2 regions of the Paenibacillus sp. ICGEB2008 genome follow, and region 1 is predicted to be linked to the other one. Evidence: riboswitches for the same ligand, from Rfam matches in the RefSeq annotation. Region 1 holds a riboswitch; the other holds the start of a gene.
What was found. Region 1 has a riboswitch for glycine ahead of C400_RS0114345 (alanine/glycine:cation symporter family protein). Riboswitches for the same ligand answer to the same signal wherever they lie in the genome.

Region 1 (7,776 bases):
TACCCATACCGCGAGAATAATTGGGATTACGCTGGAACTATATTTTATCAGAATGATTGGAATCCCGAGAAAAGCCAGTTTTGCCGGATGGTCCACCGCTGCAATAACATCCGGGTAGACGAGGGCTCCAGCAACTGCGACCGATACAAAAGCATTCGTCTTAAATTTACGGGACGATGTAATAGCTAGGAATATAGGCAAGAAATAAAACACGCTGTCCGAAGCGGCGTTCAGAATGAGATACGTACCGCTTGCAGTATCAATCCAATGGAGCGACGCAATTAAGGCCATAATCCCTTTGAGCAAACCAGCTCCGGCAAGAGCACCCAAGAGAGGTGAGAAAATGCTGGAAATGATATCGACCGCTTTGCCAAGAAAATTCGTTTTTTCGGAAGATTCTTCTTTTTTCGCATTTGGATTATCTGCATCCTGCAGATTTGTTTCTGCCATCATATGCTCAAAGACCTGACCTACATTGTTACCAATGACCACTTGGAACTGGCCACTGCTTTCCACCACTGTAATGACACCAGGTGTTGCTTCCAGTGCAGCTTTGTCTGCTTTTGTGCGATCTTTTAATTTAAATCTCAAGCGTGTAGCGCAATGGAATACCGAATTGACATTCTCTTCGCCGCCAACGAGAGTCACTATTTTTTTGGATAGCTCTTTATCACTCATGTTCAGAACTCCTTAAGTGTTATTCTTGCTACTGATAGGATTTACCGTTTACATTTGTTGCTGAGATGCGCCGGCGTGCATCTTTTTAAACTTGTAAACAAGAAAAACCTAAACTCGTGGTGAAAACTGCGCAGTCCTCCTATAAGGGAACGTCGATTTCACCATCAGTTTAGGTTTTGCCTGCCTTACCAGTCACAATCCATGAACGATGAGGATATAAAGTTTTTAGCCTGATATGTTATTACGCTCAGTTACCCGATGAATGTGAATCGTTAGATATACATACTCATCTTTGCTTAAATATTGATCATATGTTTTTTCCAGATACTCATTAATTTTTTGGGCACAAGCAAAAGCCTCGGTATATGTTTGCTTTACCTGGTTGTACAAAAATTCTTCACCACTGTGAATAACCTCTTTGCGAATCACTCGCATTGCAAAATATTGCAAATGGGTCAAAAATCTCGAATAGCTAAAAGAAGACTCATCCAGCACAATCCCGTAATGATACGTAATAATATTCAATATGTGTTGGACAATCTCGGTCATTTTCAGTGTAGCCTTCATCTCGTTACCATCAATCCGTGCATTCACCATATGCAGTGCAATAAATCCCGCTTCGTCTTCGCCCAATTTTACACCGAGCGTATTTTCAATTTTTTGTAGAGCATCCAGCCCAACTGCAAATTCTTTTTTGTAAAAGCGTTTAATTTCATACAGCATCGCGTTTTTGAGTGCCAATCCTTTTTCTTCCCGCTGTATGGCAAAATGAATATGGTCGGTCAATGTTAAATAAATGTTATCACTTAACTCCGTATCCAGCACTTCGGCTGCATGGGTCACGATTTCATTCACGACCTCCAGATGAGACACAGGAATATCGTTTAGCAGCTCAGTTAGTCTGGCCGTGAACTCGTTTTCATTTAACATGAAAATCTTATCTATTTTATGATCATCGACTTGATCCCCAGCCACCTTTTTGAAGGAAATACCTCTTCCCATGACGATGACCTCTTTGCCTTTATCGTTTTTAGTCAACAGGACGTTGTTATTGAGCACCTTCTCAATAATCATTGAAGTTCCCCCTCCCATCCTTTACCAATAAAAAATGCCCAAGCACAATTCAACACTATTGTTAGCAATAGCACTCAATTGAACTCAGGCATTGCCCGCATCACCGGTCACAATCCTTCGATATAGTGCTATTGTAGCACAAAAAAAAGCGATTTCAACATATTTTATTCTCTTTCGACAAAAAATATTTCATATCAAGGCCCATTTGCCTAATTTGCAAGTCAATTGTGCCCTTAAGTGGTCGTACGCTCAATGAGACTGTATTCTAGCGAATGAAGCTCCATTTGGCGTCCAATCAGCTGAGGGGAAAGCATGAAAAAGGCATTTTCCGCCTGAGCCATAATGGGATTTTGAACCGTTGTAATCCCCATGGTGTGCGCCAGCTCCGTGTTATCAAACCCAACAATCGCCAGATCTTCCGGTACCCTCAGCAATTGTCTGCGCGCTTCGCAGAGAATGCCCACTGCTACATAATCGTTAGCACACAAGATAGCCTCCGGAAATTCCTCACGATGCTGTAACAAATTGCGCACGACCTGTTCGCCATCACGAATGTTATAAATAGAAGAATAGTTCCAGTGTGGCAGTACCGGCAGATTGTGTTCACTCATGATCTGCTCATAGGCTCGTTGTCTGCTGTGAGTATTGATGCTGCTTGGACGACCAAAAGCATTGGCTATACGTGTATAGCCTTTTTGTATCAAATGTTTTAATGCTAACATGTATCCTTCATACTGGTCCATAGCGACGGAGCGAATATCAGTATGCTCCATTCGTTGCCATGCCACGATCGGTCCATATTTGCAATAGGTACTCAAAAAATCAGTGTCATTCACGCAGGAAATGATGACCAGCGCATCGACTCTTTTTCTTTTTAAATCCTCGAAAGCTTGAAGCTCTTTCTTTTTGTCTTCTCCCGAAGTATAAATAATGGTTTGGAATTCATATTGGCCTGCGATTTCCACAAAGCTGTCCAGAAATGCCAGCACAATTTCATTGATAGTTGAAGTGATGATACCAATCTGAAGCGTCTGACCCTTGGATAGAGAGATCGCATTTCGATTAGGAACATAATCCAATTCCTGCATTATTTTTAAAATTTTAGCTCTGGTTTCTTGGCTTACATGGGGGGACTGATTTAACACTCTGGATACCGTAGCTTTGGAAAAGCCCGCCAGTTTTGCAATTTGATCAAGATTCGACATGATGCTTCTCCTCACCTGAGAAAAAAATACTTGACATGAAACGCGTTACAACAATTAGGATGCTTTATGAGGGCATTACGTCTATTTTAAAGCATCTGTCGATGCATTTCAAAGGAGAACGGTTACCGTTAGTTATGGATTCGCATTGCAGCACCTGACGGGTTACTGACTAAAGTGAAAACATTAAATTAAGGAAAGAGGTTTTCATACCATGACGAAGACGCTAAAAGGATTCCCGAAAAACTTCCTCTGGGGCGGGGCAACTGCAGCCAACCAATTGGAAGGTGCTTTTGACGTAGATGGAAAAGGTCTATCCAGCGCAGACATGATAGCCTATGTACCTAAATCAGAACGTAAGAACGATCATGCTATAGAAATTTCGTCCGAACGACTGAAGGACATCTTGGCAGGGAAGGTAAACGCCCGTTTTCCAAAGCGTGAAGGTGTGGACTTTTACCACCACTACAAAGAAGATATTGCCTTGTTTGCAGAAATGGGCTTTAAAGTATTCCGGATGTCCATCCACTGGTCGCGGATTTTCCCGAATGGATATGATGCCGAGCCGAATGAAGCAGGATTGCAATTCTACGACAATGTATTCGATGAGCTGCGCAAGTATGGTATTGAGCCTTTGGTAACACTGTCGCATTATGAAACACCGCTAGGTCTGACACAGAAGTATAATGGCTGGTTGGGACGCGAAGTCGTGGATCATTACGTAAAATATGCCGAAACGGTATTTACACGCTATAAGGATAAAGTAAAATACTGGCTGACCTTTAACGAAATTAATGTCATGACTATGAGCCCGTTTACAGGCGGCGGTGTGGTTATTGACCGTGTAGAAAACAAGCAACAAGCGATATATCAAGCATTGCACCATCAATTTGTAGCAAGTGCATTGGCGACCAAACGGGGACATGAGATCATTCCGGGCGCTCAGATCGGCTGTATGCTGGCCCGCATTGAAAGCTACCCACATACGTGTAACCCAGAAGATATCCTGAAAGCACAGCATGAAAATCAAATGAACCTGTTCTTTACGGATGTGCATGCTCGTGGGGGATATCCCAACTATATGAACCGCTATTTTGAAGAAAATAATATTGTGATCCAGACAGAACCCGGCGATGCCGAAATTTTGAAAAATAACACGGTCGATTTTATCTCATTTAGTTACTATATGACCTTGACCGTATCGGCAGGGCCAGAAGGCGAAAAGGCAGCAGGGAACCTGATAGGCGGTGTGAAAAATCCGTATCTGCAGTCTTCCGACTGGGGATGGCAGATCGATCCGATCGGCCTGCGTGTTACACTGAATACGTTTTATGATCGCTATCAAAAGCCACTGTTCATCGTGGAAAATGGCCTGGGTGCGTATGATAAGGTAGAAGAAGACGGCTCTGTGCATGACACGTATCGCATTGATTACTTGCGTCAGCATATTGCCCAAATGAAGGAAGCGATTGCTGACGGTGTTGATCTGATTGGTTACACCAGCTGGGGACCTATCGACCTTGTGAGCATGTCTACGTCCGAAATGTCCAAGCGCTACGGATTTATTTACGTTGATCTGGATGATGACGGTAACGGAACGCTTCAACGCTCCAAAAAGGACTCATTTAACTGGTATAAAAATGTGATAGCAACCAACGGTGAAGAATTATAATTCCATATCGTTTTGGCGGGTACAGCAGAGAAAATCCTCAGGATGCAATCTGCTGTACCCGCTTTTTGTATAGACACTCTATTGATTCTTTCAGAGGGCTTCACAAATTTTTCACTTGTAATAAGCTGAAATTTTTCTGTATAATGAATAAAAATTTCATATGTCTGGTTGATGTTTGCGGGAGATGGAATGAAAGTTCCAACCGAAGGGGCAAAACTCTCAGGTGCTTAGGCTGATTTACAGCAACGAGCAGGGACCGTAAACGGACAGAACTCTGGAGAGACCCTTAATTGGGCGCCGAAGGTGCACCGCAGATCACATCTGCTTAAACTCTCAGGCAAAAGGACAGAGACGCGAATAACCTGTGACAGGGATAGCCCTAGGCTTTTTATAAGCTTTTAGAGGTGAAATCCTGCACAAGATGGTTGTATTTTTTCGTGCCTTTAACCTCTCCAAGAGTCGAATCAACAGATTTGACTCTTTTTTGTTTTCTACTATGCTGAAGGAGCGGGTTGAAATGAATTTGGTACATGTGTTAGAAACGATTGACAGTTGGATGTGGGGAGCGCCGCTTCTAATTCTCGTCATGGGCACTGGGTTGTGGCTAACGATCCGTCTGAAGATGCTTCAGATTATTCGATTGCCCTTAGCGCTCAAGCTAATTGGTAAAGCGCCGGACGAAGGCAGCGGGGATGTCAGTAGCTTTGGAGCATTGAGTACGGCACTTGCAGCTACTGTAGGTACGGGAAGTATCGTCGGTGTCGCAACAGCGATCAAACTGGGTGGGCCCGGTTCATTATTCTGGATGCTGGTTGCAGCTTTTTTCGGGATGGCAACCAAATATGCGGAAGGGCTATTATCCGTTAAATACCGTGTTAAAGACCGGAACGGACAATTTTCGGGTGGACCGATGTATTATATTGAAAATGGGCTTGGCCGCCGTTTCAAGCCGCTGGCGATGTTGTTTGCCTTTTCTGGTATTCTTGTAGCACTATTTGGAATCGGTACTTTTCCGCAAGTAAAGGCTATCGTTTCTTCTACGGAAAGTAGCTTTGGCGTGCCAACAGTAGTTACAGCAATCATTATTTCCGTGTTGACGGCTGTTGTTACGATTGGAGGACTCAAAAGTATCGCCAAGGTATCCACAAAGATTGTTCCATTCATGTCGGGGCTCTATATCGTGGTTTGTTTAATCGTACTCATTAAGTTTGCAGGAGAGCTTCCTCATGCGATCGCACTAGTATTACAAGGGGCTTTCTCGACAACATCTGCGACGGGTGGATTTGCCGGAGCCACGATTATGCTGGCGATGCGAAGCGGAGTTGCCAGAGGGATCTTTGCAAATGAAGCTGGTTTGGGAAGTGCGCCAATCGCAGCAGCAGCAGCTAAGACGAAATGGCCCGCAGAACAAGGGCTAATATCCATGACGGGCGTTTTTATCGATACGATGATTATTTGTAATTTGACAGGATTTACATTGCTGGTTACGGGAATATGGAGTGGAAATGATGATGGAGGTCTGATGACTCAGCATGCGTTTTCCAGTGCCTTTCCGGCTGGAGCAGAGCTCGTGACGATTAGCCTTATTTTATTTGCGTTCACAACGATACTTGGCTGGAACTACTACGGGGAACGCTGTGTTGAATATTTGCTTGGGGTCAAGTGGATTAAACCATACCGTTATCTGTTCATCGTACTGGTTGCCGGAGGCGCGTTCATCAAGCTCGATGCCATCTGGCTGCTGGCAGATATTTTTAACGCCATGATGGCTTTTCCGAACCTGATTGCACTGCTCGGCTTGTCGGGAATTGTTGTTGCAGAAACCCGGACTTATATGAATTCTTTGTATCCTAATAAGAACAAGGGTATTCTTGCTGGTGCCAATGTAGGGGCGGCTATCCAAGTAGAAGAAAAGGGACAAACGGTAAATTCATAAATACTAAAAGGGAGTATCCTCAGCCATCACAGGCTTGAGGGTACTCCTTTTTTTAGGTTATAAGACTGGTGATTACCGACATTTTATTTATTCTGAATATCTCTTAATCCATAACGTTTACAAACCTAAGAGTTATTACATGGGAGCATAATCGTAATTTGAAAATGCGAATCCGTAATAGTTGTATTTAAATAACCACCATATTTCTTTATCACTTGCTGGATGTTAAGTAATCCATACCCATGTTTTTTTAAAGGGGGATTGTATGTTTTGGTTGAGAATGCTGTATTGAGATAATTACTTTTTGAATTGCGAACATAAATCCATAGGGCAATATTATCGGTGAAAATTTCCAAATGAATTGAATGCTCTTTCTTTCTAGGAAGCTGCATTACAGCTTCAATAGCATTATCGAAAACATTACCTAAGACAATACATAGATCATGACTTCCAATACTAATATTTGCCGGGTTAATATGGATTTGATGGAAGAAAGCTATCCCACTTTTATTAGCGATGCTGAAAGTATGATTTACTAAAGCATCAATAACGAGATGTCCTGTTGTTATATGAAGTTTTGGTGAGTCTATATTTTTTAGAGTTTGGTTGATGTGATTAACACCCTCTTCCGTCCTCTGTTCTTGTAAACAAGCACGGACAAATATTAACTGTTTTTTGAAATCATGAATACTTCGTTTGATATCACTAAGAGATCGAATTGTTTCTTTATAACGTTTTTCTTGCATCAGCATTTGCTTTTGAAAAAAGCATGAGAGGTTTGACTTTTCTATCAACTTGTCCGTTAGAAAGACATTAATCACGTTCATTCCAAGAATACTGATGATTGACATTATAAAGAATAAATTATGTTTCATAAAAGAAAATAAACCGTAATGTATGAGCAAGTTAAACGATGTTCCTATTAATATTACAAAATAATACACAATCCCTATCTTGTATTTTCTTCCTTTTTTAAAATAATGAACTACTAGTACTGTAATAAGTATGAAGTGTAAAGAGGCGAAAAGTAAAAAAAGGTTAACTATTGGATTGGAAAAATGACTTTGCTTTGTTGTGCTAAATAAAAATAAAGAGTAATTAGAAAACGAGGTGACATTAATGTAAACGCAATGATTCAAAAAACTCACCCTTCCTGAAAACGAGAAATTATAAAACGAGCATACGCCTCACGAAGTGATTTAGCGTGAGAACGA
Region 2 (7,776 bases), on a different contig from region 1:
GGTGTATCCGTATCTGAAGAAATTCAGCTGGGCATCATGGTAGAAATTCCTTCTACAGCGGTATTGGCTGACCAATTCGCTAAAGAAGTGGATTTCTTCAGTATTGGTACTAACGATCTGATTCAATACACAATGGCAGCGGATCGTATGAACGAGCGGGTTTCTTACCTGTATCAACCATATAATCCATCCATTTTGCGTCTGGTGAAAATGGTTATTGATGCCGCTCACCGTGAAGGACGTTGGGTTGGTATGTGTGGTGAAATGGCAGGAGACACAACAGCAATTCCGTTGCTGCTGGGTCTGGGACTGGATGAGTTCAGCATGAGCGCAACTTCCATTCTGCCAGCACGTAGTCAAATCTCCAAGTTGTCCCGTGCGGACATGGAGAAATTGGCTGCAAAAGCTCTGGATATGCAAACAGCCGAGCAGGTTGTTGAATTGGTTCAAAGCATCGAAGCATAAGGAAGGGTATCACATTTTCAAAGGTTATATCTTTTTCCAACAAAAATTGCTGTATACATACAGCAGCCGGTATCTCAACAGATACCGGCTTTTTTGTATGCTTGGATTGTTGTGTTTGAATTTAACCTTAACTACATGCGCAATTCAGCACAGGCTTACGGGCTGCAGTGGTTTCATCCAGGCGTGTGAGTGGAGTGGTATAGGGTGCATTGAGCACCAGCTCAGGGTTCTCCTCGGCTTCGCGCGCAATATGAATCATAGTGTCGACAAAAGCATCCAGCGTCTCTTTGCTTTCTGTTTCCGTCGGCTCGATCATGATGCATTCCTCTACATTTAGCGGAAAATAAATGGTAGGCGGATGGTAACCGAAATCAAGCAATCGTTTGGCTACATCCAGCGTGCGTACTCCAAATTTCTTCAAACCTCGCCCTGACATGACAAATTCGTGTTTACAATGCCCAGGATAAGGCAGGTCAAAGTGCGGAGCCAGCCGATGCATCATGTAGTTGGCATTGAGTACAGCGCATTCGGACACCCGCTTCAAGCCATCAGGACCGTAGCTGCGGATATAGGCATAGGCTCGGACGAGAATGCCGAAGTTTCCGTAAAAGGCTTTGACCCGCCCAATAGAATCTACGTGCTCCCGATCCCAGCGGTACACACCCTGCGGATCACGTACGACAAACGGCTTGGGCAAATAGGGAATCAGTCGCTGCTTTACGCCGACGGGTCCAGCGCCCGGGCCCCCTCCACCGTGCGGAGTACTCATCGTTTTGTGCAAATTGAGATGCACCACATCGAAGCCCATGTCCCCGGGGCGGGTAATCCCCATGATGGCGTTGGAGTTTGCCCCGTCATAGTAGAGCAGACCACCTGCGTCATGCACGATCGCGGCAATGTCAGTAATTTGCTTCTCGAACAAGCCCAGCGTGTTCGGATTGGTCAGCATGAGCGCAGCGGTGTCGTTGCCTACCGCTTGGCGGAGCGCGTCCAGATCCACCAGCCCCTCAGGGGTGGAGGGAAGGGTGATTGTTTCGAAGCCCGCTACGGTTGCACTGGCGGGGTTCGTACCGTGCGAGGAATCCGGCACGAGCACCTTGGTACGTCGCTCACCACGTGCCTCGTGGTACGAGCGAATCATCATCAGCCCGGTCCATTCGCCATGGGCGCCAGCAGCGGGCTGGAGCGTGACGGCATCCATGCCGGTCAACGCAGCCAGATCGTTTTGGAGCGTATGCAGCAGATCCATAGCCCCCTGGATGCTATTCTCCGGCTGATATGGATGAATTTTAGCGAAGCCTGCGTAACGGGCGACATCCTCATTCACTTTTGGATTGTATTTCATCGTACACGAGCCAAGCGGATAAAACCCGTTGTCGACGCCGAAGTTGCGCTGGGACAGGGCGGTATAATGGCGAATAACATCTACTTCGTATACCTCGGGTAATGCCGCAGGTTCGCTGCGCAGCGCATAATCCGGCAAAAGCTCTGCCACGGGGCGACGAGGAACGTCGCACTCGGGAAGGGAATAAGCGATGCGACCCGGACGGCTCAATTCAAAAATGAGCGCTTGATCGTGTTCCTTCAACAGCTCTTGTTTCTGATCCGGTCCGGTGTGTGTCATAGCAATCCCTCCAAGGTGTGTATAAATTGGTCAATCTCTTCTTTGGTTCTTTGCTCCGTCACGGCAATCAGCATATGACCTGCAAGTTCCGGATAGTCCCGGCCCAAATCATAGCCTGCGATAAATCCGGCAGCTAGCAGATTGTCCTGAAGTTGGCTCATATTCGTACCTTCAGGCAGCCTAAGGGCGAACTCGTTAAAGGTCGGTGCGTGAAACGAGGCAGTTATGCCATTCAAGCTCAGCAATTGTTCTAACGCATAGCGGCTTTTATGCAAATTCAGCTCGGCTACTTCCTGGATACCCTGTTTACCCATGACAGACAAGTACACAGATGCAGATAAAGCAAGCAACGCTTGGTTGGAACAAATGTTAGACGTGGCCTTTTCGCGGCGGATATGTTGTTCCCGCGCTTGCAAGGTCAGCACGAAGCCGCGTTTGCCGTTGCGGTCCGTGGTTTGGCCTACGATACGCCCAGGGATACGACGCATATGTGCCTGAGAAACGGCAAAGTAACCGCAGGTTGGACCGCCGAGGGAGGACGAGATCCCAAGCGGCTGCGCGTCTCCTACAACAATATCCGCGCCCTGCTTACCGGGCGCCTCCAGCAAGCCAAGTGCCAATGGGTTGGCACTGACGACCATTAGCCCCTTGTGTGCATGGATCAGGTCAGCCATCGGCTTCAGATTTTCCACGGCTCCAAAAAAGTTGGGGCTTTGGATCAAGACAGCCGCCGTCTGTTCCGATACGGCCGCGGCAAGCGCATCGACATCCGTTACGCCGTCCGAACAGCCGATCTCCACGATGTCCAAGTCCAATCCGCGCGCATAGGCTACCAATACCTGGCGTGCCTCTGGATGGACAGACCTTGATACGATAAGCTGTTTACGGCGCGTGGCTGCGGCGGCCAGTGAGCCCGCTTCCGCCAGAGCTGTCGCTCCATCGTACATGCTGGCATTCGCTACTGCCATGCCTGTCAATTCGCAAATATACGACTGGAATTCAAAAATGGCTTGCAGCTCGCCCTGGCTTACTTCCGGCTGATAGGGGGTGTAGGCTGTGTAAAATTCGGAACGTGAGGTGATGTGCTGAATGACGGACGGAATATGATGATCATAAATACCTGCACCAAGAAAGCTGGCATGTGTGTCTGTATTGGCGTTGTGTCCGGCCAGCTCGGCCATGTGGCGAGTTAAGGCTCTTTCGTCAAGCCGAGAGGAAAGAGGGAGTTCCCCTTGGTATCGAATTGCCTCTGGAATGTCACTGAATAAATCATCAATGGATGATACGCCCACCACACGCAGCATTTCGGCTTGATCTTGTTCGGTCATGGGGAGATAGCGATGCTGCTTCATAAGTTCTGGCTCCTTTCGAAAAGCAAAATTTAGATAGTAAATTAGCTAATACATAATCGTAGTTGGAAAATCCAGAATTTCGTATCTGACATGATCATTTTTTTGAAATGAAGAGGATTTAGGATCAGCGTGGCCGCTTATAAAAGGGGGCTGCGACCACTTCCGCACGCAGGCGTTTACCTCGAATTTCGACCTCTAACGGTGTAGATAGGGTGCTAAAACGACTGTCCACCAGGGCTAGCCCCAAATTACGCTTCAAGGTGGGCGATTGAGTCCCCGTTGTGACCTCACCAATGTGTTGGCCTTCCGCGAAGACTGGATAATGAGCGCGCGGGATACCGCGGTCAATCATTTCCAGCCCGATCAACTTGCGAGGAATTCCTTGTTCTTTCTGGTGTTGCAGTGCTTCTCTGCCGATAAAATCTCCTTTATTCAGCTTGACGAAGAAACCTAAACCAGCCTCAAGCGGTGAAATGGTGGCAGATAACTCTTGTCCGTACAGCGGCAGCCGTGCCTCAAACCGTAGTGTATCGCGAGCACCAAGCCCAGCGGGAATTAGCCCATACGATTCACCGCAACGAAGCAAACCATTCCACACGGCGGGCGCTTCCTCAGCAGGTATATAAAATTCAAAACCGTCTTCGCCGGTATATCCGGTTCGGGAGACGAGTGCTTTTGCTCCGAACAATTGCACGTTCTCATGGAATCGGAAAGATGCCAGATTCGTAATATCTGTATCTGTCACGGCTGCGGCAATATGTGCTGCTTCCGGACCTTGTAATGCCAGCAATGCGATCGCATCAGACACATTCTCCAGATGAACCGATGCAGGTACGTGGCGCATGAGCCAATCCCAATCTTTGTCGATGTTGGAGGCATTCACAACGAGCATGTAGCGCTCTGGTCCTTTGCAGTATACAAGCAAGTCATCCACTACGCCTCCATCGGGGTAACACAGGAGTGAATATTGTGCCTGGCCCGGTTCCAACTGGCTGACATCATTCGTGGTTACCCATTGCAAAAAAGCCTCGGCTTCTTTGCCCTCAACCAAAAACTCGCCCATGTGCGAGACATCGAATAAACCCGCGCGTTGCCGGACGGCCTCATGCTCTTTTTGGATGCCGTTAAACTGAACGGGAAGCTCCCACCCGCCAAAGTCAATACAACGAACCCCGGGCTGCGTCCCGTAAGACGAAAATAATGGTGTTCTTCGCAAATTAGACATTTTTTCACTCCTATCCAGTGTAATCGGCTAAACAAAAAAGACAGGCTGAAAGAAACGTATAGACGGCAGTCCATACTCTTCTTTCAGCTCTGTCCTTGATACCAGAAAGTTACCCCGGTGTGAACCAGGTTTCCCCTTGGGTGATCCGCTCTAATCGCGAATGCTCTCCAGAGATGCGTCCGGCAGAGGTCCTTTTGCCTGAGAGATTCACCTGCAATGCAAGTTTACTCCTTCGGCGCTACCTTTTGGATCAACGGTAGGTTACCCGGTTTTGCAGGTAACAAGTTGATCCGAGTTCGCGTGCACAACTGTCTCAGAAACGACAACAGCTATGCGAATTTTTTGGGTAGTCTCTCCCTCCGCGTTCATCCGCGTTTGCAGTTGTCGGGGTATTTCCAAAAGCATTTGCTATAACCCATTAATACGCAAATTCATTCAAAATGTCAATAAAAATGTCATATAAAACAATCCAAAAAACATTTAATGTATAAATAAGGATATGTAAGCGTTTGTTACAAGTTATCATTTTTTAATATTCTATGCTATATGAGATAACATGAAGTATTTTTGTTAGTATTATTGACATGATTGCTCATGTTGTCATAATCTTAACCTGTCTAATACAGGTGATTAAAAGCATTTTATTCATGTGGAAGTGAGGCGAAAGCAGGATGAGTGAAGTGAAACGGGAACTTTGGTATACAGACGAACATGAGTGGGTTCAGCGCACAGCAGACGGGACGTTGCGGATCGGCATTACAGACTTTGCACAGCATCAACTGGGTGATATTGTTTTTGTGGAATTACCTGGGGCGGGAGCAACGATTGAACAGGGGGCAGAGATTGGTACAATTGAATCGGTGAAGACCGTATCCGACCTTTTTGCTCCGGTGGCGGGAACCGTATTGAAAGTAAATGAAGCTCTGGAAAGCACACCTGAGCTGGTGAATGAATCTCCCTATGAAAAGGGTTGGATGATTGAAGTAGAGATGGGCAATGATGTCGAGGAAGCTCTGAGCAAGCTGCTGTCTGCGGATCAGTACGAGCAGTTGATTTCGGATGAACAATAACGAGCAATATAAGATGGAATATTAGCGCTTTATTCTAAATTTTTATATGGATATTGAATTGAATAAAAGCATCGTTAGTCCGCTCGTTTTGTGTATAAAATAGTCGCTATGATCTGACATGGCGGCTATTTTTTTGTTGTCTTTTAGAAGACGTAATTACGTCGATTTATTAGATTTAGAGGTGAGCTCCTCTATATAAGTGTGCAGATTTACAGCACTGTTTTTTCGACTAATTTCTATTGTTATCGGTCATATTAAGAAGAATTATGCAGGTATAATACGTTGTCCGTTATTTTAAATTTAAATGTTGTCATCAACGTTCATGACGAAAGTACGTTTTCATTTCGTTGATGAAGATAGCGCTGTCATTTAGTATGAATTTTAAGAAAAGGTAGTGATGCTATTTACTCACAAGGAGGATATGAATATGAGCACAGTGGACACAAAGTCCAGTTCAAACGGTGGCGCTCGTGTCGCCGTACAACGTTTTGGCCGTTTTCTCAGCGGTATGGTGATGCCGAATATGGGAGCCTTTATTGCGTGGGGATTAATTACAGCACTCTTTATTCCGACCGGGTGGTTCCCGAACGAGGGTTTTGCACAACTGGTTGATCCGATGAAAAATTATTTGCTGCCGCTGTTGATTGGTTATACAGGAGGCACGATGATTCACGGACAGCGTGGAGGTGTGATCGGTGCCATTATGACGATGGGTGTCATTGTGGGGGCCGATATCCCGATGTTCCTGGGAGCAATGGTAGCTGGCCCGCTGGCTGCATGGATCTTGAAGAAGTTCGATAAGGCCATTGAGGGCAAAGTCAAATCAGGTTTTGAAATGCTGGTCAATAATTTCTCGGCCGGGATTATCGGTGCCATTCTAGCACTGCTCGCTCATGTGGGGATTGGCCCGGTCGTGCAAACCATCAGTCAAGTGTTGTCGGCAGGTGTACAGTTCCTCGTGAACGCAGGGCTCTTGCCGCTTGTCAATCTCATTATTGAGCCCGGAAAAGTATTATTTCTCAACAACGCACTGAATCACGGAGTATTGAGTCCGATTGCGCTAGAGGAAGCTGCAAGAACAGGAAAATCCGTTTTGTTCATGCTTGAATCCAATCCTGGGCCGGGGCTCGGCATTTTGCTGGCCTATTGCCTGTTCGGTAAAGGCTCTGCGAAGTCGTCTGCTCCTGGTGCAGTTATCATTCATTTTTTCGGCGGGATTCATGAAATTTATTTCCCTTACATTTTGATGAAGCCGATTCTAATTCTCGCTGCTATAGCAGGGGGCGTTGTGGGAACCTTCTGTTTTATGTTGACAGGTGCCGGACTGGTTGCTGCTCCTTCACCAGGCAGTATCATTGCTTATTTCCTGATGACACCAAAAGGCGGATATTTGCCGATGCTGAGCGGTGTGATCGCTGCTGCAGTCGTATCCTTTGCTGTTGCCGCAGTATTGCTCAAGACAGGTAAGCAAAAGGAAGAGGGGCTGGAGGAAGCTGCATCCCGCCTGAAAGATATGAAAAATCAAAGCAAGGGTGCAAGTGCTAACGCCACTGTAATGGAAGATAACCACGCATCTGATCGTGCTGCTGAGATTGCCGCAGATCGAATGCTCAAGGATAAATCCGAAGTGAACAAAATTGTCTTTTCCTGTGATGCAGGTATGGGTTCAAGTGCCATGGGAGCTTCAATTTTACGCAAAAAAATGAAACAGGCGGGCGTGGGCGTTACGGTAACAAATACGGCAATCAGTGAAATTCCACAGGATGCGGACATTGTCATTACGCAAAAAACATTAACAGACCGGGCTAAAACGGTAGCCCCGAATGCTGAGCACATTTCCATTGACAATTTTCTGAAAAGCCCTGAATACGAAGCGCTGGTTGACCGTCTGAAATCCGACTCTTAATTCCTATAAAGTCAGCCGTCTGTGTACAGTTTGTATTTCCTGCTGAAAGGGAATAGAGCTTGGGAAGGAACGGTATGCGCTTATGAATATTACGAAACGACAATCTGACATCGTGGAGTATCTTTTGGAGCAGC

Region 2: another riboswitch for glycine. It lies ahead of gcvT (glycine cleavage system aminomethyltransferase GcvT); the one in region 1 lies ahead of C400_RS0114345 (alanine/glycine:cation symporter family protein).

The regions. Positions count from the first base shown of each region.
Region 1 covers NZ_AMQU01000014.1:250,853-258,628, forward strand. The annotation lists gene C400_RS0114325 (beta-glucoside-specific PTS transporter subunit IIABC) at 1-678, opposite strand, end outside; gene licT (BglG family transcription antiterminator LicT) at 904-1,752, opposite strand; gene C400_RS0114335 (LacI family DNA-binding transcriptional regulator) at 1,986-2,957, opposite strand; gene C400_RS0114340 (glycoside hydrolase family 1 protein) at 3,169-4,626, shown strand; glycine riboswitch at 4,795-4,879, shown strand; glycine riboswitch at 4,891-4,985, shown strand; gene C400_RS0114345 (alanine/glycine:cation symporter family protein) at 5,144-6,562, shown strand; gene C400_RS27870 (sensor histidine kinase) at 6,688-7,314, opposite strand; gene C400_RS0114355 (LytR/AlgR family response regulator transcription factor) at 7,707-7,776, opposite strand, start outside.
Region 2 covers NZ_AMQU01000008.1:73,196-80,971, forward strand. The annotation lists gene ptsP (phosphoenolpyruvate--protein phosphotransferase) at 1-465, shown strand, start outside; gene gcvPB (aminomethyl-transferring glycine dehydrogenase subunit GcvPB) at 593-2,089, opposite strand; gene gcvPA (aminomethyl-transferring glycine dehydrogenase subunit GcvPA) at 2,086-3,441, opposite strand; gene gcvT (glycine cleavage system aminomethyltransferase GcvT) at 3,566-4,666, opposite strand; glycine riboswitch at 4,746-4,842, opposite strand; glycine riboswitch at 4,843-5,035, opposite strand; gene gcvH (glycine cleavage system protein GcvH) at 5,338-5,736, shown strand; gene C400_RS0109170 (PTS mannitol transporter subunit IICB) at 6,164-7,642, shown strand; partial or broken gene C400_RS28555 (BglG family transcription antiterminator) at 7,725-7,776, shown strand, end outside.